DNA from 3 places in the Hominibacterium faecale genome. Region 1 is predicted to be linked to each of the others. Evidence: riboswitches for the same ligand, from Rfam matches in the RefSeq annotation. Region 1 holds a riboswitch; each other region holds the start of a gene.
What was found. A riboswitch is a leader RNA that binds a small molecule or an ion and turns the genes downstream of it on or off. The one in region 1 is predicted to bind thiamine pyrophosphate.

Region 1 (8,037 bases):
TTGAACAATGAGAAGGCGAAGCCCCAACCGGATGTTGGGTGCTGGATCTTTACATTCATATATTAGGAGGAATAAATAGTAGGATGAAATGGACAAAACAGCAGCAAGAAGCCATTAACCTGCGCGACCATAATATACTAGTCTCCGCTGCCGCCGGCTCAGGAAAAACGGCGGTGCTTGTAGAGCGGATCAAACAGCTGATTTTAAAAGACAGGATCGGCCTCAACCAGTTTCTGATCGTGACCTTTACCAATGCGGCTGCTTCAGAAATGAAAGAAAAACTCATTGCCGCCATCACAAAAGCCATTGAGGAGGACCCGCAAAGTTCAGCTTTCTTGAGAAAACAGCTGGATTTGGCGGCCAATGCCAATATCAGCACCTTCCATTCGTTTGCCCTGGAAGTAATTCGCAGATATTTTTATCTGATCGACATTGAGCCCAACTTTAAAATCGGCGATGAAGGCACTGTGGAAATCATGAAATGGGACACGATCGATCAACTTTTTTCGGATTATTTTGAAGCAGAAGACCCGGAATTTCTGGAGTTTCTCCGAGCCTACGCTTCTGACCGCAGCGAACACGCCCTCAAAGAAAATTTATTGAACCTTTACACCACCATCCGCAGCATACCCCATCCGCTTCAATGGCTGGATACGCATATAAAAGACCTGGATTTCTCAAAAGAACGGTTCGGCGAAAGCCCCCTGGCCCAGTTCATAATGCAAGACCTGAAAACAAGCGTTTCCCAAATTCTTGACGGCTTCAGACAGGCTGGCCAACTGGCGGAAACGGCGGGAACGGAAGGCATCTATCATAAGAATCAAGAGGACTTGGAGGCCCTTGAGCCTTTGGAAAGAATGGCGAAAACCGGAGATTTGGAAGGGATAGGGAGGCTCCTTGCTACCTTTAAAGCCAATACCATGCGTGCGGGAAAAGCCGAAAAAGAAGATTACGAGCAAATAAAAGAAGAGATGAAAGCCAGCCGGGATTTCAGCAAAAAAATGATCAGCGGGTTGAAAGAGCGATATTTCGCCCAGACCATGGATACCTATGTGGAGGATTTGCAGAGTGTCTATCCAGCCGCGCGCTATTTGCAGAACTTGCTTTTGGAATTTGACCGTCGTTTTCGCGAGGCAAAACTGGAAAAGAACTTGATTGATTTCAGCGATATTGAACATTATGCTCTCGAAATTCTGGAACACGAGGAAGCTGCCAAAGAGTACAGAGAAAAGTTTGCCTGCATTTTTATCGATGAATATCAGGACAGCAATGTATTGCAGGATACCTTGATCGACCGCATCCGAAGAGAAAATAACCTCTTTATGGTGGGGGATATCAAACAGAGCATTTATAAGTTCCGGCTGGCGGAACCGGAGATTTTCCAGGCAAAATACCAGCAATACGCCTCCGGCAAAAACAAATTTGACACCAAAATTGACCTGAACCAAAATTTTAGAAGCAAGGGCCGAGTGATCGCTGCTGTAAACGGCGTATTTGAAAAAATCATGAAAGGCTACGATCAGGATGCCGCTTTGTATCAGGGTGTTCCTTATGAAGGTGAGCTGGATTACAAGACGCAGCTTCATATTGTAGACAGCAGAATTACCGAGGACATGGACCTGGATGAAGATGTGGCTGAGATGAAAAATGCCCAGCTGGAAGCCCATGCAGCCGCCGGTATTATCCGGGAACTGCTTGGAAAACCCATCTTTGATGTGAAAAAAAATTGCCAGAGAGCCGTTACAAAACGGGATATTGTAATTTTGATGCGAGGAACGAAGAACTATGCTGATGTCTTTCAGGAAATTTTTACGGAACTGGATATTCCTTCTTATGTGGACGACAGCGGCGGATATTTTGATACCATCGAGATCCAAGTGTTTCTCAACCTCTTAAAAGTGATCGATAACAAACGCCAGGATCTTCCCCTTCTAAGCGTGTTACGTTCAGCGATCTTTCATTTTTCTATCGATGAACTGATCCACGTTCGGCTTGCATATAAAGATGTCTCGTATTTTGAAGCATTCCAGAAGTTTGCTGATGGGACAGAGGAGCGAGAGCTTTCGGAAAAATGTGCCGATGTACTAGAAAAACTACGGATATACCGAGAAATGGCGCAGGTACTGCCGCTGGAAGAGTTCATATGGAAATTGATGTGGGAAACAGAGTACTACACCTATTGCGGCGCTTTGCCGGCCGGACAGCAAAGGCAGGCTAATCTGAGAGCGCTGGCGGATAAGGCCAAAGATTTCCAGGAAACCGGACGGGGCGGCATCTATGGGTTTCTTACCTATATACAGGCGCTGGAAAACCGGAAAGTGCCCACCGGACAGGTAAAGCTCATCAATGAAAACGACGATATTGTCAGAATTATGACCATTCACAAAAGCAAGGGCCTAGAATTTCCAGTTGTCATTGCAGCTGGCCTGGGAAAACGTTTTAATTTCAATAAAACCGGGAAAGGATTCATTGCCCATAAAGACCTGGGGTTGGGCCTGACCCGGGTGGAATATAAGGAGCACTGGTATCGAAAGACCCTTATGCAGACTGCCATTGAACGGAAGATGCGCCAAGAAGATTTGGAAGAGGAGCTTCGAATCCTTTATGTGGCATTTACAAGAGCTATGGACCAGCTAATCCTTTTAGGCACCAGCAAAACCATCGAAGATGGACAGCCTAAACCGTCTCCAGCCAAGAACTGCTTTCTCGATTATTTAATTCCGCTGATCCAGGAAGGAGAGTTGGATCTACACCTGCACGATAGGACTCAGCTCACCGGAGAAAGCCGGCAGCGGGGACAGAACCGTGAAAAGGTCAGGAACTATTTTTTAGAGAGCGCGGACCAATCGCTTTTGCAGGAGCCGCTGTACCAGGAAATCGATCGAAGGTTCTCCTTTCAGTATAAGAATTTGGCCGCTTTATCCAAAAAATCCAAATACTCGGTTACAGAGCTGAGCCGAATGGGAAGCGAGCATGCAGAAGAAGAAATCGCTCTCAGGTCTCCGGCATTTTTACAGGGAACGCAAGACTTTACCGCAGCTCAGCGGGGGACGATTATGCATAAAGTCATGGAGTGTATTAACTTTGCCCAGGCGCTGTCGCAGACAAGGGCAGGGAAGGGCGAGGAATATGTGCGCACCCAAGTTAAGCGGATGGAAGAACAGGAACTTCTGCTGCCGGATGAGGCGCAGGCCGTGGAATGCGATAAAATAGCGGCATTTTTCCAAAGCGACATTGGTGTGCGCGCGGCCAAAGCCGATCAGCTGTACAAGGAAACGGAATTCAATCTGCTGAAAGAGGTGGACGGCACAGAAGTAATGGTTCAGGGTGTGATTGACTGCTATTTTGAGGAAGAAGATTATTTAGTTTTAATTGACTATAAAAATAGTTATGTAAATAAAAAAGATCGAGAACAGGCGCTGCGGAAACTGAAACAAACATATGAGGGCCAAGTCCAAATCTATCAGGAAGCTTTGGAAATTATCCGTCAAAAGCCGGTCGCGGAAGCATGTTTATACCTTTTTAGTGAAAATGACTGGATCAGCTATCACACAAATAACAACGGATGAACGCAATTCCCTCAACCGGTCGACACCTTATCCTGTCATAATGAGGAAAACGATAAGAAAGAGGTAATGAAATGGGAGATAAAGCCGAGATCGGAGTGAAAGTAAAGAAGAAAAGTTCGTTGTGCAGAAAAGGTGTGATCGGGCTGTATGTGTGTGCCGGATTATCGCTGATATGCGTCATTTATATGCTGTATTATTCGATTACCTATGTATCGAGTTATTACGCCAGCTATGGAATGTCCATATCGGAAGGAATTAAAGATGTAATTCAATATGTGGCTTCCAGTACAGGAAACTATCTGGGATTTGCCATATTGTTTTTTGCAGCTGCCGTTATTTTAAAAAAGGTGGATGCTCTTTCACCAAAACCGGAAGTGGCTCAACAGCAGATTGAGCTGGAGAATACCTTTAAAGAGCAGCTGACAGGAGCTGTACCAAAGGAAGAAGCACTGGAAACCGAAGAGGAACCGCAGCAAGACGCGGAGCTTGAAACCCCGGAAGGAGAAATGGAGGCTGAAGCGCTGGAGGAAGCAGCGGGCGAACCGGAAACACAAGAGGAAGGCGATTCGGTAGAACTTCAAGAGGGAGAGAAAAAAGAAAGCTAGGAGATAAATAAAAAAGTCAGGACATCCTCGTGCCTCTTAGCAGGCTGCGGGGATTCTTTTATCTTTTGCCAATATCTTTTCTCAGCGAGAGATTTGCCTTTGACACCCGCTGTAAAATCCCTTACACTATTACATAGGACAATTTATATATGTTTTCGCATTTAAAGAAAAAATAGGATCTTTTGTATATCGAAGGAGGAAAACGATGCTTCATTTGAAAAGCGACAAAACCATCTATCAGTTTTCTGATCAGAACGAACCAGTTATGACGGTTTCTCCAGGCGCGACCATCCTGATCGAAACGATGGACTGTTTCGCCAACCAATTGAGAAGCCCGGAAGACAAGATGGAAACGCTGGATTGGGACCGGACTAATCCGGCAACTGGACCGATCTATGTTCAAGGCGCCCAGCCAGGAGATACCCTTAAGGTCACCATCGATAAGATCGAGCTCAATGAGAAAGGCACATCCGTGTGCGGTGAAGGCATGGGTATTTTGGGCCATCTGCTCAAAGACAGCCATACCCGTGTAATCCCAGTCTCCGACGGCCAGGCACATTTTGCTCCAGGGATCGATATTCCTCTCAACCCTATGATCGGCGTAATTGGAGTGGCCCCGGAATCAGGAAAATCGATCAATGCGGGAACGCCTGGACATCATGGAGGAAATATGGACAATAAAATGGTGACAGAAGGAGCGACCATTTACTTCCCTGTGGCGGTCGACGGCGCGCTCTTTGCCATGGGAGACCTCCATGCGGCTATGGGCGATGGGGAGATCGGCGTTTCCGGACTGGAAATACCGGCGGAAGTCACTGTTACGCTGGAATTAATCAAAGAAAAAGCACAGACAGAGCCTGTGCTGGAAGATCGGGATTATTGGTCAGTGATCGTTTCTAGAGAATCCTTGGATCAGGCGGCTTCGGACGCGACGGAAACCATGTTTCTGTTCCTGAAAGAGCGAGTGGATATGAGCGATCCGGACCTGACCATATTAATGAGTCTGGCCGGACAGCTTCAATTCTGCCAGGTGGTAGATCCGCTGAAAACGGTTCGCTTTGTGATACCCAAGGGCTACTTGGGGCAGATCGAATTTTAAGCTAAAAACTGTAGAGCGCCTTGAGCACAATATCAGCGATTTGTTCATGACCTTCAGAGGTAAGATGAATGCCATCGATATAAAAGTCCTTTCCTGGATTGCGGGAGAGGACTTTTTCAAATTCTCCGTAAAAATCCACATGAAACAGATCGAAGGCGTTTGCAAAGGAAAGCAGCCAATTTCGTAAAGCTAAATAACGGTCTTTTACCAGGTCGAAGTCCGTTAGCTCCGGCCAGCCGGCTCTTGCTGCATCCGGATCAAAAGGGGGAGCCGTGCAGACAACCGGGATCATATTATTGTGGAACGCCTGATGAACCATGGCAAAGTAATTGGCCTGGGGTACTGTTTCCGAAACGCCGGAGATCAGATCGTTGAAACCTCCTGTGATGAACAGGTAGTTGGGCTTTTCATGTACGGCATCGGAACAGAAGCGGGCCAGCATTCCGCCGGTGGTATCACCACTGATGCCCTTATTGATAAAGGTGCTGCAGGGTGTGTTCAAAAGATATACCCAGTTTTCGTCCCGGTTGACGCCGAATCCCTGGGTAAAACTGTCGCCTAAACAAACGGTACGCATAAAAACCTCCTAAAGTAAAATACTTGCATAAACGGGTATGGTGATCAGGCTGACCAGAGTGGACAAGCTGACCAGGTTGGATGCATATTCGCCTTCCACATCATAAAATTGTGCCAGAATGGCCGTCTGAGCGTGGCAGGGAAGGGAAGCGCACAATATAAATACATGAAGCGGCAGACCGCTGATGCCAGCCAAGGTGAAAGCGCCCCAGGCCAGCAGAGGACTGATGATAAACTTACCGGCCAGAATCAGCAGCTGATCGATGGTGATCTTAGCCATGCCCTTTGACAAAGAGAGCGCCAGATTGGCCCCGATTACCAGCAGGGAAAGTGGTACGCACAGATCCCCCAGATAGGAGAGGGCCGTTTCAAAAATAACCGGCAGCTTCAGCTCAAATCCGGCCAGCAGGCAGCCGATCATCACGCCAATCAGGCCGGGGATGAAAATACGCCGAACGGAAAACGCCTTGAGGCTGGTCTGGTCCGAAGCCTGTGAAAGGGTCCAGGCCCCCAGGCTCCAGAAAAGCACAATCGTAACCAAATAAAAGGTGAATAAATAAGGCAGTCCGTCATGTCCAAAGATGATATTGATAATAGGCAGCCCGATAAACATGGAATTGTTGAAGGTAAAGGTAGTGTCAAAGACGGCTTTCTTCTTTTGGGGCAGGTTCATCAGACTCGAAAGCACTCTGCCCAGAAGATGCAAGAACAGCAAGCATGCTGTGATGATCAGCAGGTTGATCACGGATGAAGCCAGCATCTGAGGCGTAAACCGGTTTTCAATGCTGACTACGGCCAGGGCCGGCGCTGCAATTTGAACAACGACCGTCGAAAACACTTGATTGGTATTATCCGGCCACTTCTTTGTCTTTGTAAAATAAAAGCCTACTCCCAGCAAAAGAAATACTACCAGGACGCTTATGATTCCATTTATCAAAACGGTTACCTCTCTTTTTTGGTAAATCCATTATAGCCTTAGTTGGCGCACCAAATCAAGAGCGGGGAGCAAACATTGTATCATTGACAACGAAGGAAAGTCAGGCGTATAATAATAAAAACTTAACAAAATGCTAGGGGAGCTTTGGCTGAGAGGAGCCGCATGGGCGGCCATACCCTCAAGACCTGATCCGGATAATGCCGGCGCAGGCAAGCAATTTATTTCCGATTCCGGAAGAAATTTATTTCCGATTTGGAACAATTCTCAGTTCCCCTCCTGATGAAAAGGAGGATTTTTTATGTCATTACAAACATTTTTTGAGTCTGTTTCAGGCCAAGCAGCGGCGATCGCAATTATCGTTTTATTGTTTGCAGGGATTTTGATTTCCGGCAAAGGGAAAAAACCGGATACCAAAGCGATGGTGGCCTCTGCGCTTTTAGTGGCATTGGCCGTGGTCCTAAAACAGGTAAAGCTGTTTCCCATGCCTCAGGGCGGCGATGTGTCGGCCTTCGGCATGCTGCCGATCGCTCTGTGCGCCTACTTTTTCGGCGTTCGAAGGGGTGTGATGGCTGGGATGTGTGTGGGGCTAGTGGATTTGATTTTCAGCCCCTATGTCATTCACCCTGTGCAGCTATTACTGGATTATCCACTGGCTTTTGGCGCCATCGGCCTTGCCGGTATTCTGCGAAACAAAAAGGGCGGCCTGATCGGAGGATATCTGCTGGGTGTGCTGGGACGTTACATATGCTCCGCGCTTTCAGGCATTATCTTTTTCGGCGCGTATGTGCCGGAGGGGTTCAATGCGGTAACCTGGTCCTGCTGGTATAATTTCGCCTATCTGGGAGCGGAAGCGGCTATCACCGTAGCCTTACTGGCCATACCGCCGTTGAGACGAAGCCTGCAGGGCTTGAAAAAACAGTTCTTGTTAAGCTAATGAAATTTTGGAAGTAAAAAAAGTGTGCATGACGGGAGCATAGCTCCCTATGCACACATGTCGGCCGCAGGGGCCGACGCTTCGCAATGTACTTTCTTTGAAACTCCGTCAATATCGATTGCATCGATATTTCCTGCGTTATAAAAAGGCGGGGCTATCGCGCGGCCCCGCATCTCAGAAAGTGTTTTTATAGTTTTAATAATTTTTTAGCATTGTTGTAAAAGACATCTTCCAGCTGCTTGTCGGAAAGTCCGCTGACAATCGTTCGCTGCATTTCCACGGTAGGATGGTGGAAGGGCGCGTCCAGTCCCCACATA
Region 2 (8,037 bases), on a different contig from region 1:
TGATCCTTCTGGACGACAGCTTTACTACCATCGCTTATGCCATCAAGGAGGGACGACGCGTATATCGGAATATCCAGAAGGTCATTCAATTTTTGCTGGTAGGAAATATCGCAGAGATTCTGGCGCTTTTCATAGCAACCGTGTTCAACTGGAATTCGCCGCTGCTGGCTCTCCATATCCTTTGGGTAAATCTGGCTACGGCGACCCTTCCGGCTCTAGCTCTGGGCGTGGATCCGGCCAGCAAACATATCATGGAGCACCAGCCGGTGAAATCGGGTACATTGTTTGAAAAGGATCTGGTACGCAGAGTGGTGATTCAGGGAATCTTTGTGGCCGGGATGACGCTGATTGCTTATTGGATCGGCGCAAATAGCGGCGGCCATACGGCCGGCCAGACAATGGCGTTCTGCGTGCTGGCCTTTTCTCAGATGCTGAGGGCCTTTAATCAGCGTTCCAATACCGAGCCTATCTGGGTAAGGGCGGAAGGCCTCAATCCATGGCTGGTCGTTTCTTTCGCTGTATCCTTGGCCTTTATGCTGGCGATTCTCTTTGTTCCGGTATTGCAAAATGCCTTCAAACTCACACTGCTGACCGGGGATCAGTGGCTGGCAGTCGTTGGATTGTCGCTGCTGTCTATTTTACAGGTGGAAGCAGGAAAGGGGATAAAACGTTTGAAAAAAGGTTAAATTCATAAAAAGGGCACATCGCATGCGCGGTGTGCCTTGTTTTGATCCATTTTGTGAAAGGCGCGGGCCCCAGCCCCGCTGCCTTATTTTTCTTCCAAAGACTTTTCCAGCTGTGCCATTTTGCCCTTGGCCTTCACTTCCTCGGACATCTCTGCACATCCTTTTCCCAGTCACGCAGGGTCAGCTCGCCCAAGGCAATCAGTTCCTCGATCTGGCTGGCATCGGCACCGTCTGCCAGCCAGCCGGGTCTGCAGGCATCTCCCAGACTCAGGGTGATGTCGTACTCCCTGCAAATGCCCAAAAGCTCATCAAAACGTTCATAAAAGGGATTCTCCTTGCCGGTCATTTCCATCCAGGCAAAGATGATGGAGCCGCCTCGGGACACGATATTGGTCAGCCTCTTATTGCGTTTGAATTTATGCGCGGTTTCTTTGTTGATGCCGCAGTGAATGGTCAGAAAATCAACGCCGTCCTCTGCGTGCATACGGGCAATATCCAGCCACTCTAACGGAGAATCCTGACTTTGGTATTCTCCGTAATGAAAACATAATCTTGCTTCTTCCTACGTTGGCATTACCCAAATCAGGTTTGAAGGGTCGAAGTTCGATTACTTCCTCTCAGCCTGCTTACACAAGCTCCCCTGAAATATTGTCTGTATTATAATACAGACAATATGCACATGCCAATCCGTTTGTCTGTTTACTGTAAAATTTTATATTGACAAGATTGGACGCATTATGACGGATAGTTCATCTATTATACACGAATCGATCCCATTTATGAGATGATTTCCGTGTGGGCTCTGCCTCCTTTTACTAAAAATGCAGCGATGAAAACTAAAATAAGAGTTGCCGCAGACATTGCCAAAAAGGTCATATTTAGTCCATGTATAGCGGCATTTTCTCCATAGCGATCGATCGAATGATTGGTTACCATGGTCATTATTCCTACAAAAACAGCAGTTCCGATGGCTCCGGAAATTGTCCGCAAAGAGTTTACTAATGCTGTCCCGTGGGCTGTCAGCTCCGGCTGAATACCGCTGATCCCCCAAGTAACCAGAGGCATCATCAAACAGCCGATTGCGGCGCATCGCATCATATTATAAAAAGATGCGATCCAAATAGACATTTCCTTTGTAATAAAGAACATCCCAATATTGCTGAGCAGCATACAAAACGCTCCTGCCACAAATAACTTTTTCATGCCGATCCGGTCATAAATGATGCCGGCAAAAGGACTGATCGCAGCCATTACTAGAGAACCGGGCAGAGTTACTAGGCCGGAGGTCGTCACGGAATAACCCATAATCGACTGCACATAAAGGGGAATAATAATCGATGATCCCATCATTACCAGATAGAGCAACATACTTCCCAATACACTTAAGGCATATTGTTTCTGTTTTAAAATCCTCAGCTCTAAAAAAGGCTCTTTTATATGAAGCTGCCGGTAAACAAAAAAGGCTGCGGAAATGATCCCAATGACCAGCGGCATGTAGGTTTGCGCGGCTGTAGGGCTGCGGCTGCCTATATTGCCAATCCCCAGAGTAATGCCTCCAAAAGCCAAAGCGCTGAGAACAAAGGAGAATCCATCAAATTTTCGCTTCATAGTAGCAAGAACATTATCAAAAACGCCGATTGCAAAAATCAGAGAGATCAGCATAATACCGATTGAGATGTAAAAGATCATTCTCCATCCGAAAGAATCAACTAAAATTCCCGCCAACGTAGGTGAAATTACTGGTGCCGCACCGATCGACAGGCCATATAAGCCCATGATAGTACCCCTTTTCTCCGGCGGATAAATGGTCAGAAGGATTACCTGTGACATAGACAGAAGTATCCCGTTTCCGCAGGCTTGGAGGACCCTCCCCAACATCATAATAGGAAACCAGCGGGCAATCACACAACAAGTCAAACCGGCAATAAAGAATAGTATCCCCAGTAAATACAGTCTTTTCGTCGGAAATCTGGTAATCAGAAAGGCTGTCAAAGGCATCATAATTCCCATAGCCAAGGAGTATCCGCTTGTCAGCCACTGGCCTGTAGTTACACTGATGTGAAAGTCGGCCATAATCGGAGGAAGGGCGGTTGTTAGGGCCGTAGCAAGCATAGAAGAGGCAATGCATGTTATTAAAATATCCACAAAAATCAGCGTGCGTTTTTTGTTTGTAAGGATTGTATGATTACTCATGACCATTCCCTCGGTTATAATAGTCTTGCAATTTCAGCAGAATTTTATAAAATTGATTTTTTTCTTCCTCAGACAGAACCGTTAACATGCTGTTTAGCGACTCTTCTCGTTTTTTGCGATAGTACGCTATTTGTTTGTTACCGGATTCAGTCAATGAAATGAGAAAGCTCCGTTTATCTTCCTGAGAGGGTATTCGGGCGATATACCCTTTTTTTTCCAATTTGGAGAGCAGTTCACTTAAGGAAGCGGGTCGGATTTTTAAAGCATCCGACAGCTTCTTTTGATTGATTGTTCCAATATAATCTAAAAGCAGCATGCAGCGCCATTGTCCAATATAGTAACGATGGTCATTGTCAGTAATATGTTTGCTTAGTTTTGCCACATAAAAAAAGAGCTCGATAATTTCCTTATCATTTGGTTTCAAAAATAATCCCTCGTTTCTTGTTTCGACTTACAATCCATTTAATTAGGTACCTAACTATTATAATAACAAAGCACCGCTTTTGTCAAACAAAATTTGTTTTTTGAGTGCATTAAAAAGCTGCCTGGCGGATCCGGTCAATCGGACGAGGCAGCTTTTGCTATCGTATAGAAAATATCGAATACTTGGCATTTCCAATACTTCGAAAGACTTCACCTTGTGAAGATGAGCGTGAAGCACGTATAACGTTTGTGAGGGAACCGCTTTATTTTTCTTCCAAAGACTTTTCCAGCTGTGCCATTTTGCCCTTGGCCAAATCTTCAGGAATAAAGACCTGGCCGCACTGAGGGCACCGCAGCACCTTGTGACGGAACTTTTTATCCAGATAAGTAAACTGGGTATCGATTTCCGCAAGGCCGCATTTGCATTTATTGCAGATCAGTGTCTTGTTTGATGCCATTCCAGACCGCCTCCAATTCTATCTTTGTTCTGTGCGCGTACGCGTTGACCAGCTCGAACCGGCCGTCCGCCTCATTGAGCACTTTGTACTCCACCCAATAGGTCATATAGCCGATCACGCAGTAGCCGGACAAGGTACCGGTTTCTTCGTTGAAAATGGTCCGGTTATGACGCTGGCAGAAATCGATGGTGTGGAGGACCTGCTCTTCCAGGATCCGTTCCTGATCCAGCTTGGCCTTCACTTCCTCGGACATCTCCACCGTAATCGGGTACTCGGTTTGTTTGATTTCCATTTCTTCCTCCCAGAAAAATTCCAAAAGTGTCTTTTTGAGGACCCTTCTGTTTTCCTGACGCTCGGTAACCGTCGGCAGATGCTGCTGACCGTCGCCTTCGCCAAAGAGCAGCTCCAGAATATGATGGGCCGGTTTGCCCTGCTTGAGGAAAATATCCCGGCAGTTGATACAATAGGTGATGTAAGGCGTCTTGCTTTCAGCAATTCGCTTTTTGGCTACAAAATCCGCATACTCCGGATTGGCGATGGCTCCGTGGCCGCCATAGCCGCAGCAAGTGTAGTATTGATTGTTGTCCGGCAAAGGCTCCAGCGTTACGCCGATGTCTTGGGCCAGATCCCGTACAGACTGGCGGACATCTGCTTCGCCGCGGGCGGAGCAGGGATCAAAGACGCAAAAGGTTTGTTCGCAGCAGCCGCCGCTGATCTCCCATTCCTGCAAAATCTCAAACAGAGAAATGACCGGTATTTCCGGAAGATATTCTTTAAAATGCTTCAGGCAGGTCATACAGCCCATAATCATGGTCGGCTCTCCCAGACTTCGCCACTGGTCTCTGATTTCCTCAAGGCCCAGGTCGAATTTGGCCCGGTCGCCGGCCCAAAGCTGGGGAACTCCGCAGCAGCGGAGGAACATGGCCGTATCCGGATGCTGGTTGAGCAGAGAATCGTAAATTTTAACGATCAGCTCCGGCTCCGACGCGCCCAGCTGACAACCGGGGAATAGGGCATACCCGCATTTGCTGCTGCCTTTGGGTGGACGGACCAGACTGGATTCTTCGCTGTCAGCCTGCGCCATATCCCGAAGCCAGAAATCGTGGTAAGGCCAGGGCATTTTTCCCTGATTGTGCATTTTCTGCCGCCCGGCCAGGAAAAGGCCGTCCAGATCAATATCCTCCGGACAGATTTCTTTACAGATTCCACATTGATTGCACATGGACATAAGCCTCCTGGCGGGAGTGGCCTTCAGTTCGCTCTTACCCTCCAGAGTGGTGGCAATGATTTCATCCTTGACACGAACCGGCCCCTTACTGGAAAATTCCAACAGATCGCAGTGGTCTTTGCAGGCCCGGCACTGACATTCCACGCAGCGGGCTGCTTCCTCCATGGCCTCTTCCTTTGTATAATGACCATCGGCTGCAGCCACAGCCTCCGATGTGCCTTCAATTTGAACCAGCCCCTGGCACATGCGGGTCCGCTTACTTTCTCTGGGGTAGTACAGGCTGCCGGTTTTTAGGTAATTGTCAATGACCGTTCCCATAGCCAGGCCGCCGGACAGAGCGTGGAGGGGAGAATCGCCGATCAATTCGCCGCCTGCAAAATATCCGGTTCCGCCCTGCTCCATACAGAAGGGGTCGCCGGAAGCACTGCGGGCATTCAATAGTCCAAAATCTGGGCCGTTTTTTCCAGTGGCGATAAAAACAGCGTCGAAGTTTCCGTCCTTCAGATCACTAAGATCCTGGATCTCTGTGTTGAAATGTATGTCATAGTCCTGATGAGCCAGTTGCTCGTTGAAATCCTTCATGAAAATTTTCGGATCCATGGTATTGTGCAGATGACCGCCAATGCGGCCGCTCTTTTCAAAGACCTCCAGCGTATACTTCTTCGTAGAAAGGCGAAGCAGCGCTGCCATTCCCGCAAGTCCGGCGCCGACGATGGCGACCCGCTCTTTTTTCATCGGGATGTTATAGTCGGTAGCCGAGGTGTCTTTTGCAAATTCTATGGCTGCCTTTTCCAGAAGCGACAGCTCAATGGCGCCCCCGCAGTCTTTCCGCGGGCAGGCTTTTTTACAGGGTTCATCGCAAAGAGCATTGGCGATCCGGGGAAAGCCGGTGGCGTTGCGATAGACCTTAAAGGCAGCTTTAAAAGCGCCCCGCCGTGTTTTTTCTATAAAATTTAGAATATCCATATCAAAGGGGCAGTCGCCCACGCAATAAGGAATTTCTTTTTCCATACAGTCTTCAAAGTTTTTAAGATATCTCTTCATAAGTATCATCTCTCCATACAAGTATCGGCTTAAGGTTACCCCTAAGCCGATAAGATTGTATCATTGTTTTGCTGTTTTTATCAAGTGGTTTAGTCTGGAATATTGGTGATGGACTCGTAATCTTCCTTCTTATCCTCTGGGAACATGTCTTCGAACAGGTCAACCATCGGATTGTTCTTGATGTATTCCATTTCTTCGTAGAAATCCGAGCCCAGGAAGTATTTCTTAGGAGGCAGAACCTCTTCGCCCTTGGCGATCTTGTCGAGACCTTCCTTGATCTTTTCCGGGTAAGCCGGGATTTCGTAAATTCTTACGCCGCAAGCATTGTCGATGGCGTTTATAACAGCCATGTGTCCAGCGGACTGGAATGCTTCGGATGCGCCGGAGGAACCAAACGGGTTGGTATTTCTCGGCGTACAGTGATGGATCAGGTTGAAGTTGTCCGGGATATCCTTGATAGTCGGGATCCCTGCGCCGGCGATGTTGCTGTGCTTCTTGACATCTTCATAATTTTCCGTCAGAGCGAAGCCTATGCAGTGGGACAATCCGCCGTAAGCCTGACCGTTAACCGCAGCAATGTTTCCGATAACGCCAACGTCGTCTACACACCAGTAACCGATACAAGTAGCCTTGCCTGTCTTGGTGTCAACTTCAACTTCTGCCATATGCAGAGCATAGGTAAAGGCAGGAGTCGGATTTCCTACGCCTGTATTCGGATCCAGATATTTCAGCGTCATATCTTCCGGATTCTGGTACTGCGTTTCATATTTGGTCGGAATGCCTTCCGCAACCATTTCATCATAGGTTCTGTAAGTGCCGTCCGGCTTTCTCATAGCGTTCATCAGTTCATCAGCAGCCATGACAACGGCTTTACTGTTCATGTAATGCTGTCTTGATGATGCGGTAGCACCGGAGTCAGGACAGAATTTGGAGTCATTCTGAATCAGCACGATGTCGTCAGGGGTTACACCCAGAGGCTTGAGAGCTTCCAAAGTGGTAACCAGAGCGCCTACATCGCCGCCCTGTCCCTGATCCTGCCAGGTGTCGTATTTGGCAAATTTGCCGTTGGGCAGTAATTCCAGAGCAACGGTACACTGGTCGAAGATACCTTCTGTTACGTTGTATCCGCCCCATGCGATACCTACGCCTCTCTTCTTTTCAGGAGTAGATTCTTTGGCAACTCTTTCTTTTACTTCCTCATAAATCGGTTTTAAGATATCCATCATCTTTTCCATCGGGTATTCACGGAAAGGATACTGGTTGATGTTGGTATCTCCAGGTCTTGCGATGTTCTTATATCTGAATTCGAACGGATCCATGCCAATCTTCTTAGCCATCATATCAACCAGCGCCTCGGATGCTGTGTATGCCTGTGGTGATCCGTAGCCTCTGTACGCAGTTCCGTAGTTGTGGTTGGTGCAGGCAACTCTTGTCAGTCCCAGACAGTTGGGAATGTTGTATGGGAAGAACATGAACTTGGCCGGTCTTGTGATCAAGTCGTCGCCCAGTTCGTTGTAGGAACCGTGGTCCATACCGCAATCCCATTCTGCTCCGACGATCTTGCCGTCCTTGTCGCAGGCCAATCTTCCGTTGGTGTAGGACGGAGCGCGCTTTCCGGACAGAGCCATGAACTCAGGATAAGTAATGGATAATGCTACCGGCATATCGTCGCATGCCATGCAGGCAATCGCTGCCATCGCATATGTAGCTGCCGCGATACCCCAGCCGAAGGTAGCGCCTGTCGGGTTTTCGATGACTCTGATCTTCTCTGCAGGAAGGCCGGTCGCCTCTGCGATATCACCGATGTTGGAGTAAATCTGCATCGCTTTGCAATGAACGGTCAGCAGGCCGTCATCGCCCCAGTAAGCCTGTACTGTATCGCCTTCGATCGGCATATGGGGCTCTCTGGATGAATAGAAGGAACCTTCTACTACATAAGGCGCCTCGTCGATCAGTTCCGGCGTATCGTGTCCTGCGCCCTTAACGTTGGGCTGTTCGGACCATA
Region 3 (8,037 bases), on a different contig from region 1:
ACCGGTTCAACCTGGGAAAACTGGATAACAATAAACAATATGTCCTGAAGTACCAGACCAAGGTGAAAAGCGACGTTTTCACAGCATCAGGGATCAAGACCTTTAAAAATACGGCATGGATATCGATTGATGGGGAAGAAAAGCTCGAGGTAAAGAATTCCTTTGATGTGAACAATGATATTGTTTCCAAGAAAATTACAACGCAGCCGGAGCGCAAAAACCAGTATAAAGCCGGATTTACGATTCAGGTAAATCCAAATGGTGCTTTACTCAACTCCAACTCGGCTGCGGAGCCAGAAGATTATGTAATTGCGGACACCTATAGTAAAACAATGGCAATCGATTTGGATTCCATTAGTATTATCCGAGACGACGCAGAGAAACTGAAAAATGACGAGTATACAGTAGCAATCGATACCAGCGGAAAAGAAAATAAGCTGGAGATTAGGATTCCAAAGGCGGACGGACACAAGTATACGATTAAATACAATGCAGCGATACAGGGAGAAATTGGCGAAACCATAGAATACTCCAACACTGCAAAACTAACAGTCAATAAAGAGATCGATGAAGGTGATGTTTCAGATAAGGTGCTTATCAAGGAGCAGGCATCAGATGCTGGAGCCAGCGGAAGCTTGCTGAACATCAATGTGCATAAGCGCGATCGTGCGAATTCGTTAAAATCGTTGCAGGGCGCAGAGTTCCAGCTTTATAAAGACCAAGTATCCGAGAAAAATCTTTTGGGAACAGAAGTAACAGGCGCAGACGGAATTGCTGTCTTTGGGCAGGATACAAACGGAAAGACCAACCTCACCAGTGAGGGCAAGGATTACTATTTGGAAGCAGGGGTAAAATATATCCTTAAAGAAAGTGCTGCGCCAGATGGGTATGCATTGGATTCCAGCGAGACCGTGTTCCAGATCCGCGATAAAGGAACGGCACTGCTTGATCCGGAAAAAATCGATCCTTATAATATGGGCGCCATCATCGACCGCTTTAATGATAAGTATAATTTTAATTTAAAGAAAATCGCGAGTGAAACAGGCAATGCTTTGTCTGGTGCGGAATTCACCCTTTACACAGACAAGGAGTGTAAAGGCGACGGCACGACAGTCACCGGCAATAAGGATGGAATATTCACCTTTAAGGGGCTGAAGCCGGGCACCTATTATCTGAAAGAAACCAAGGTCCCCAAGGGATATTATGATTCAGGCAAGGTCTACAAAGTTGAAATTGACCGAAACGGCGATGCGGCCATCGACGGCGAAGCGGTAAACAGCCAGGATCGAACTTATGAAATTACCAATACACTGGCCGGCAGCATCCGGGTAACCAAGGAAGTAAAAGAAGACGGTGTTGGCGTGAACAGCTATGAAACCTTCTATACGGCTTTATTCAGCGACAGCGATCTGAAGGATCGGGTCAGCCAAGTGAAGGCCCTGGAGATGAACGGCAACCAATCTTCCACGGCAACCTTCGACAATTTAAAAGTAAATGAAACCTATTACGTTGCCGAAACCGACAAAGATGGAACGGCCTATTCAGACCAGGATAACAGCGATCAATGGGCAATCGCCTATGACAACCAGGTCGTAACTTTAGACCCGGCCAACCTGACCGCTGAAAGCAAGATTACCAACAGCTTTTACTCACAGTATTACTGGGCGGGATCCATCGATGTTACAAAACGGGTGACCCTGGATGGCAAGGACTTTGAGACCAACAGCATTTTCTATGCAGGCCTTTATACCGATGAGGACTGCACACAGCAGGTGGGTGATATCAAACCACTGGTTATGAATGGGAAATCCAGTACCACAGTGACCTTCTCCGATTTGAGCATCAATCAAACCTATTATGTAGCGGAAACCGATGCTGAGGGAAAGGTGATTACCAATGCCCAGGAGCAGCTGGGCTGCAAGATGAGCATCGATCAAAACACCTTTACTCTGACCGAAGCGAATACGGAAGGAAAAGCGGTGATCACCAATGACTTCCACGATGAAGAACAGTTCTATTACGGTGGACAGATTACAATCAATAAGACGACCACCTTCAAGGGAAAGGCATATGAGACAAACGAAGTGTTCTATGTGGCGCTTTTTGCAGATCAGGCCCACAAAGAACGAGTGACTGATGTCAAGGCCCTGGAGATGAACGGCAAGACTGCCGCTAAAGTCAGCTTTGAAAATCTGGCTTATGGAACCTACTATCTGGCCGAAACCGATCAAAGCGGCAATGCTCTGACGGATTTGGAAGCTGCGGAATTGGGCTTCACCAATGTGCTGGATGAAGAAATCAAGCTGGATGTGGATGCGGCTGAGATCGAGCTGGAGAATCAGATGACCGAAGAATATGTAACAAAAAATGGTGATGATGCGGATAACCCCAAAGGCACAGCGACTCAGACCGGAGATGACAGCAACATGACGCTGCTGATCCTGGGGATGTTGATCGCGCTCACTGCAATGGGAATCGTACTCATCACCAGCAGAAGGCGGAAGAATTCTTAATAGATACGGTAGATAACAATGGGGCTGCCGCATTGGTGCGACAGCCTTTTTTTCGATCCATTTTGTGAACGATTGGAAACACGAAACATTCGGGGAGGCGCTGCTCTGCCATTCTGGAGCTGAAGGAACGGGCCCTTCGGGCCCGGATTAATAGAAGGTGAAAAGTAAAATGATCGCTCCAGCTTGTTTTGGTCTAAGTTTGCGATGAATTTTCATCGTGGGAAAAGAAAAAAAGCTAGAAAAGCGATAATTTCTTGCTCTCTTTAGGTGGATTAGCAGCGAAAAAGGCCTAAAATCATCGCTGGGAAGGCTGCCAGACACAGATCGCGATGATTTGCTCCCGACCTCGACTCCCGGCCTCTTTCCCCGAACCCCGAGCCTCCGAGAACAGGACGCTTCATTATGGTAAACCAAAATGGCGGCGCTACTGTCATAATAAGCTGCCTCTGGCAGCCTTTACAGCTTATATACGTGATTGAGAGGACCAGGTCCTTTTCCCAGATCCAGGCCGTCACGCAGCGCGCCTGAAAGATAAGCTTTCGCCTGCTCCACACTTTTGTTCAAAGAATGGCCGGCAGCCATATTACAGGCGATAGCCGAAGACAGAGTACAGCCGGTGCCGTGGGTGTTGGGATTGTCGATCCGATCCTCTTCATACCAGAAAGCTGTTCCTTCTGCATAAAGGAGATCGGCGGCAGTCCCCGGCAAGTGGCCGCCTTTGATCAGAACTGCCATATGCAGATCATCAGCAATGCGCGCCGCTGCCTTCAGCATATCCGGTTTTCTTGCGATGGAAAACCCACAGAGTACCTCTGCTTCGGGAATGTTGGGCGTTACCAGCGTTCCAAGGGGAAGGAGCTTTGCGATCAGAACTTCCACCGCATCCTCTGAGAGAAGGCGGCTGCCGCTGGTGGAGATCATGACCGGGTCAATAACGATGTTTTGCGCCTGATATTCTTCCAGCTTTTCGCTGATAGCCTCAATGATCCCGGCGGCGGAAACCATGCCGATTTTTACGGCGTCGGGAAGGATATCGGTAAAAATCGCATCCAGCTGCTGACGGACAAACTGCGGGTCAGCGTCCATGATCCCGTAGACACCGGTGGTATTTTGTGCAGTCAGCGATGTGATCGCGCTCATGGCATACATCTTGTGAGCAGTAATGGTTTTAATATCTGCCTGAATACCGGCTCCTCCGCTGCAATCGGAGCCGGCTATGGTCAATACTTTTTTCATTTTGCGATCATCTCCTGCGACAGCCTGCGAAGATCTCTGCAAGTCTGTTCAATATCCGAGCTGGAAAAAATAGCCGAAACCACAGCCACGCCGTCGATTCCCGTTCCCGAGAGCCTGCGAATATTTTCCCTGGTGATGCCGCCGATGGCACAGATGGGAATGGAAACTGCCTGGCGAATAGCTTTTACTGTATCATGGCTGACCGGATTGGCATCTTTTTTTGTAGAAGTATCAAAGACAGCTCCCACGCCCAGATAGTCGGCGCCGTTTTTTTCCGCCAGAACGGCCTGCTCCACAGTCTGAGCGGAAACGCCCAGGAGCCGGTCATCTCCGATCAATTCCCGAACTGCGCCGGCCTGCATATCATGCTGACCCACATGAACGCCGTCAGCGCCGCATTTGACGGCAAGCGGCGCATTATCGTTGATAATAAAGGGAACGTGATACTGATGGCACAAGGTTTTTATTTTTACCGCTTCATCCAAAAAAGCATCCTCCGGCAGATCCTTTTCCCGCAGCTGCACACAAGTGACGCCGCCTTTGAGAGCCGCCTCCACCTGCTCATAGAGCGTTTGGCGGCCGGTCCAGGAGCGGTCGGTTACCGCATACAGGAGCATGGTTTTTTTATCGCACTTCATAGTTGGCACCCCTTTCTAACTCATCGCCGCTCAGGCAGTATACCGCATCGATGAGACGGCTGCGAAATGTACCGCTGCCTTCTCCTTCTTTCAGATGGGAATAGGCGATTTCGCCGCACAGACCCATGGCGCAGACGGCCGCCGCTGCCGCCGCAAGAGGCGTATCCCGATTGGCGGTCAGGTAAGCCGCCATCATGGCAGAGAGCATACAGCCGCTGCCAGTGATCCGGCTCAACATGGGATGACCGTTTCTGATAATGAAAGCTTGCTGCCGGTCGCAGACCAAATCAATGACCCCGGTGATGGTGATAACAGCGCCGGTCCGGGCAGAAAAATCCTGAGCAAAACGGATAGACTCATCCAGGTTGTCCTCGGTGATGGCATCGGCCAAATCGGCGTCAACTCCCCTGGTAGTGGCAGAACCCAGAGACAGAGCTTTGATCTCAGATACATTGCCGCGAATGGCAGTAAACGAGACTTGATCCAGCAGCTGTCCGGCCGTTTGGGTCCGCAGAGGTGAAGCCCCCGCGCCCACCGGATCCAGCAGCACCGGGCGGCCGCATTGATTGGCTTTCTTGCCTGCTGCCAGCATAGCCGGAATGGTGGATTGGTTCAAGGTTCCGATATTGATGTTCAATCCGCCGCAGATGGAGGTAATATCAGCGGCTTCCGCCGGATCGTCGGCCATAATGGGCGAACCGCCGCAGGCCAGCAGGATATTGGCGCAGTCGTTAACGGTTACATAGTTGGTAATATTATGTACAAGCGGCGCTTGGCTGCGTACATTTTCCAATTGTTCCTTTAGCATAAAGCAGCCCCTTTCCTATTCATCAAAGATGGAAACAAGTTCGCCATCCAGGATACGGTTCATATTTTTCACTGCGCAGAAGTTTCCGCACATGGTGCAGGTGTCCTCCTTTTCAGGAGAGGAGGAAGCGCGGTATTCTTTGGCCTTAACCGGATCGATGGCCAGGTCGAACATCTTGTCCCAATCCAGATCTTTTCTCGCCTGGCTCATTTGGTTGTCCCAATCCATAGCCCCGGGGATCCCTTTGGCAATGTCCGCAGAATGGGCGGCGATCCTGGCGGCAATGATTCCTTCTTTCACATCCTCCAGGGTGGGCAGCCGCAGGTGCTCCGCAGGAGTGACGTAACAGAGGAAAGCCGCGCCGCTGGCAGCTGCCAGCGCGCCTCCGATGGCAGAAGTGATGTGGTCATAGCCGGGAGCGACGTCGGTGACAATGGGCCCAAGCACATAGAAGGGCGCGCCATGGCACAATGTTTTTTGGATTTCCATATTGGCCGCGATTTGGTTCAGGGGCATGTGTCCGGGTCCCTCGATCATGATCTGCACATCCTTTTCCCAGGCCCGCAGGGTCAGCTCACCCAAGGCAATCAGCTCCTCGATCTGGCTGGCATCAGTACCGTCTGCCAGGCAGCCGGGCCTGCAGGCATCTCCCAGACTTAGGGTGATGTCGTACTCCCTGCAAATGTCCAAAAGCTCATCAAAACGTTCATAAAAGGGATTCTCCTTGCCGGTCATTTCCATCCAGGCAAAGATGATGGAGCCGCCTCGGGACACGATATTGGTCAGCCTCTTATTGCGCTTGAATTTATGCGCGGTTTCTTTGTTGATGCCGCAGTGAATGGTCAGAAAATCTACGCCGTCTTCTGCGTGCATACGGGCAATATCCAGCCACTCTTCAGTAGTGATCTCAATGAGAGGCTTATGATAATAGACCACGGCATCGTAAATGGGAACCGTTCCAATCATAGCCGGGCACGTTTCCGTCAAGCGGCGGCGGAACTTACGGGTATCCCCATAGGAACTCAGGTCCATGATCGCTTCTGCGCCCATGTCCACCGCGCTCTGTACTTTGGCTAATTCCATGTCCAGGTCGGTCATATCCCGGGATGTTCCCAGATTGACATTAATCTTCGTTTTCAGAGAAGAACCCAATCCGCTGGGAGATATGGCTTTATGGCGCTTGTTGCAGGGGATAATGGCCTTGCCCTCACTCATCAGCTTCATCAGCTGCTCGGCGGGAATGCCCTCCTTTTCAGCGACAATTTCCATTTCTCTGGTGAGAATGCCCTTGCGTGCGGCATCCATCTGCGTCGTGTAATGTTTCATATTAACTTCCTTTCCTTTCAGGGCAAGAAAAAACGGAGAACCCTGACTTTGGTATTCTCCGTAATGAAAACATAATCTTGCTTCTTCCTACGTTGGCATTACCCAAATCAGGTTTGAAGGGTCGAAGTTCGATTACTTCCTCTCAGCCTGCTTATACAAGCTCCCCTGAAATATTTCCTGTATTATATTATAAGAAAGGAGGGCTGTCAATCCATTTGCCACTGCTTTTTAATTAATAAAAAAGAATTGTGAATCTATTGTGAATTTTCCAAGAAGGGCCTTGACGCAGGCAGCCGTTTTTCATATAATGAAGCTCAACTATTTTGAAGAAAGGAACCACCATGGACGACACCGATAGCAGCGACGCTGACCGATGTTACATTTCTAAAATAATAAAATCATTCATATGAAAAGAAAGGCATAACCTGCGCCTGTTTTACGGCGGTTCAGGCTGTGTCTTTTTGTGTTTCTGCTGATCAACGCCGGACGGCGTATCAGATAAATTATTTTTTATTAATGAAAGGAGTGATATTTCCTTATGGATCATCACAAACAGAAGCCTTGGCACGCGCAAACCATCTGTCAGGTATTAGAGACGTTCGATACTTCACAGGAAGGTCTGAGCGATGCTGAGGCGTTACAGAGATTAAACAAAAACGGGCGCAATGAATTGCGCGCAAAACCCCCGAAAAGCTTTGGTCAGATGCTGAAGGCGCAGATTGTCGATCCGATGATTTTGATTCTCATCGGTGCGGCCATATTTTCTGCGATTCTTGAGCAGTGGACCGAAGCCATCGTCATTTTTTCCATCGTCGTGATCAACGCATTGATTGGTATCGTACAGGAGAAAAAAGCCCAGTCGTCGCTGGAGGCCCTGCGAAACATGAGCTCGCCTACTGCCCGGGTACTGCGCCAGGGCGAGGAAAGTATTGTTCCGGCTGCCGAGTTGGTAACAGGCGATGTGGTTTTTCTCAGCGACGGCGATCTGGTACCGGCTGATATGAGACTGATTGATTCAGCCAATCTCAAGGTCCAGGAAGCCGCCCTCACCGGCGAGTCCCTGTCATCGGAAAAAGATGAGGATGCTGTTCTGCCGGAGGATTGTCCGCTGGGCGATCGCGCCAATATGGTGTATACCTCGGCGATGGTTACCTACGGACGAGGAACCGGAGTAGTCGTGGCTGCGGGAATGGACACGGAAGTGGGCCAGATTGCCCGAATGCTGGAAAATCAGGATGAACTGGATACGCCGCTGAAACAGAAATTGAATAAGGTGGGAAAAACCTTGACCATCATTGGACTGATTGTGTGCGTGCTGATTTTCGCCATCGGTGCTATCTATCACCGGCCCCTGATTCCTCAATTTCTGGTGGCCGTCTCTTTGGCGATCTCCATTATCCCGGAAGGCCTGCCTGCTACGGCGACCATTGTAATGGCGCTGGGTGTGCAGAGAATGGCAAAGCAAAACGCATTGGTCCGAAAACTTCCGGCCGTTGAGACGCTGGGAAGCGCAAGT

Region 2: another riboswitch for thiamine pyrophosphate. It lies ahead of LG211_RS06345 (phosphomethylpyrimidine synthase ThiC); the one in region 1 lies ahead of thiT (energy-coupled thiamine transporter ThiT).
Region 3: another riboswitch for thiamine pyrophosphate. It lies ahead of thiC (phosphomethylpyrimidine synthase ThiC); the one in region 1 lies ahead of thiT (energy-coupled thiamine transporter ThiT).

Annotation. Positions count from the first base shown of each region.
Region 1 covers NZ_JAJAGH010000004.1:35,040-43,076, forward strand. Annotated here, with positions in the region: gene addA (helicase-exonuclease AddAB subunit AddA) at 84-3,569, shown strand; gene LG211_RS05055 (hypothetical protein) at 3,641-4,174, shown strand; gene LG211_RS05060 (acetamidase/formamidase family protein) at 4,380-5,273, shown strand; gene LG211_RS05065 (GDSL-type esterase/lipase family protein) at 5,275-5,850, opposite strand; gene LG211_RS05070 (AEC family transporter) at 5,860-6,786, opposite strand; TPP riboswitch at 6,912-7,015, shown strand; gene thiT (energy-coupled thiamine transporter ThiT) at 7,085-7,720, shown strand; gene LG211_RS05080 (amidohydrolase family protein) at 7,908-8,037, opposite strand, start outside.
Region 2 covers NZ_JAJAGH010000005.1:247,472-255,508, reverse strand. Annotated here, with positions in the region: gene LG211_RS06350 (cation-translocating P-type ATPase) at 1-686, shown strand, start outside; partial or broken gene LG211_RS06345 (phosphomethylpyrimidine synthase ThiC) at 838-1,191, opposite strand; TPP riboswitch at 1,229-1,338, opposite strand; gene LG211_RS06340 (MDR family MFS transporter) at 1,464-2,879, opposite strand; gene LG211_RS06335 (MarR family winged helix-turn-helix transcriptional regulator) at 2,872-3,303, opposite strand; gene LG211_RS06330 (DVU_1557 family redox protein) at 3,566-3,760, opposite strand; gene LG211_RS06325 (pyridine nucleotide-disulfide oxidoreductase/dicluster-binding protein) at 3,729-6,032, opposite strand; gene LG211_RS06320 (molybdopterin-dependent oxidoreductase) at 6,122-8,037, opposite strand, start outside.
Region 3 covers NZ_JAJAGH010000005.1:256,500-264,536, reverse strand. Annotated here, with positions in the region: gene LG211_RS06375 (LPXTG cell wall anchor domain-containing protein) at 1-2,513, shown strand, start outside; gene thiD (bifunctional hydroxymethylpyrimidine kinase/phosphomethylpyrimidine kinase) at 2,970-3,749, opposite strand; gene thiE (thiamine phosphate synthase) at 3,746-4,387, opposite strand; gene thiM (hydroxyethylthiazole kinase) at 4,374-5,195, opposite strand; gene thiC (phosphomethylpyrimidine synthase ThiC) at 5,211-6,521, opposite strand; TPP riboswitch at 6,589-6,698, opposite strand; gene LG211_RS06350 (cation-translocating P-type ATPase) at 7,060-8,037, shown strand, end outside.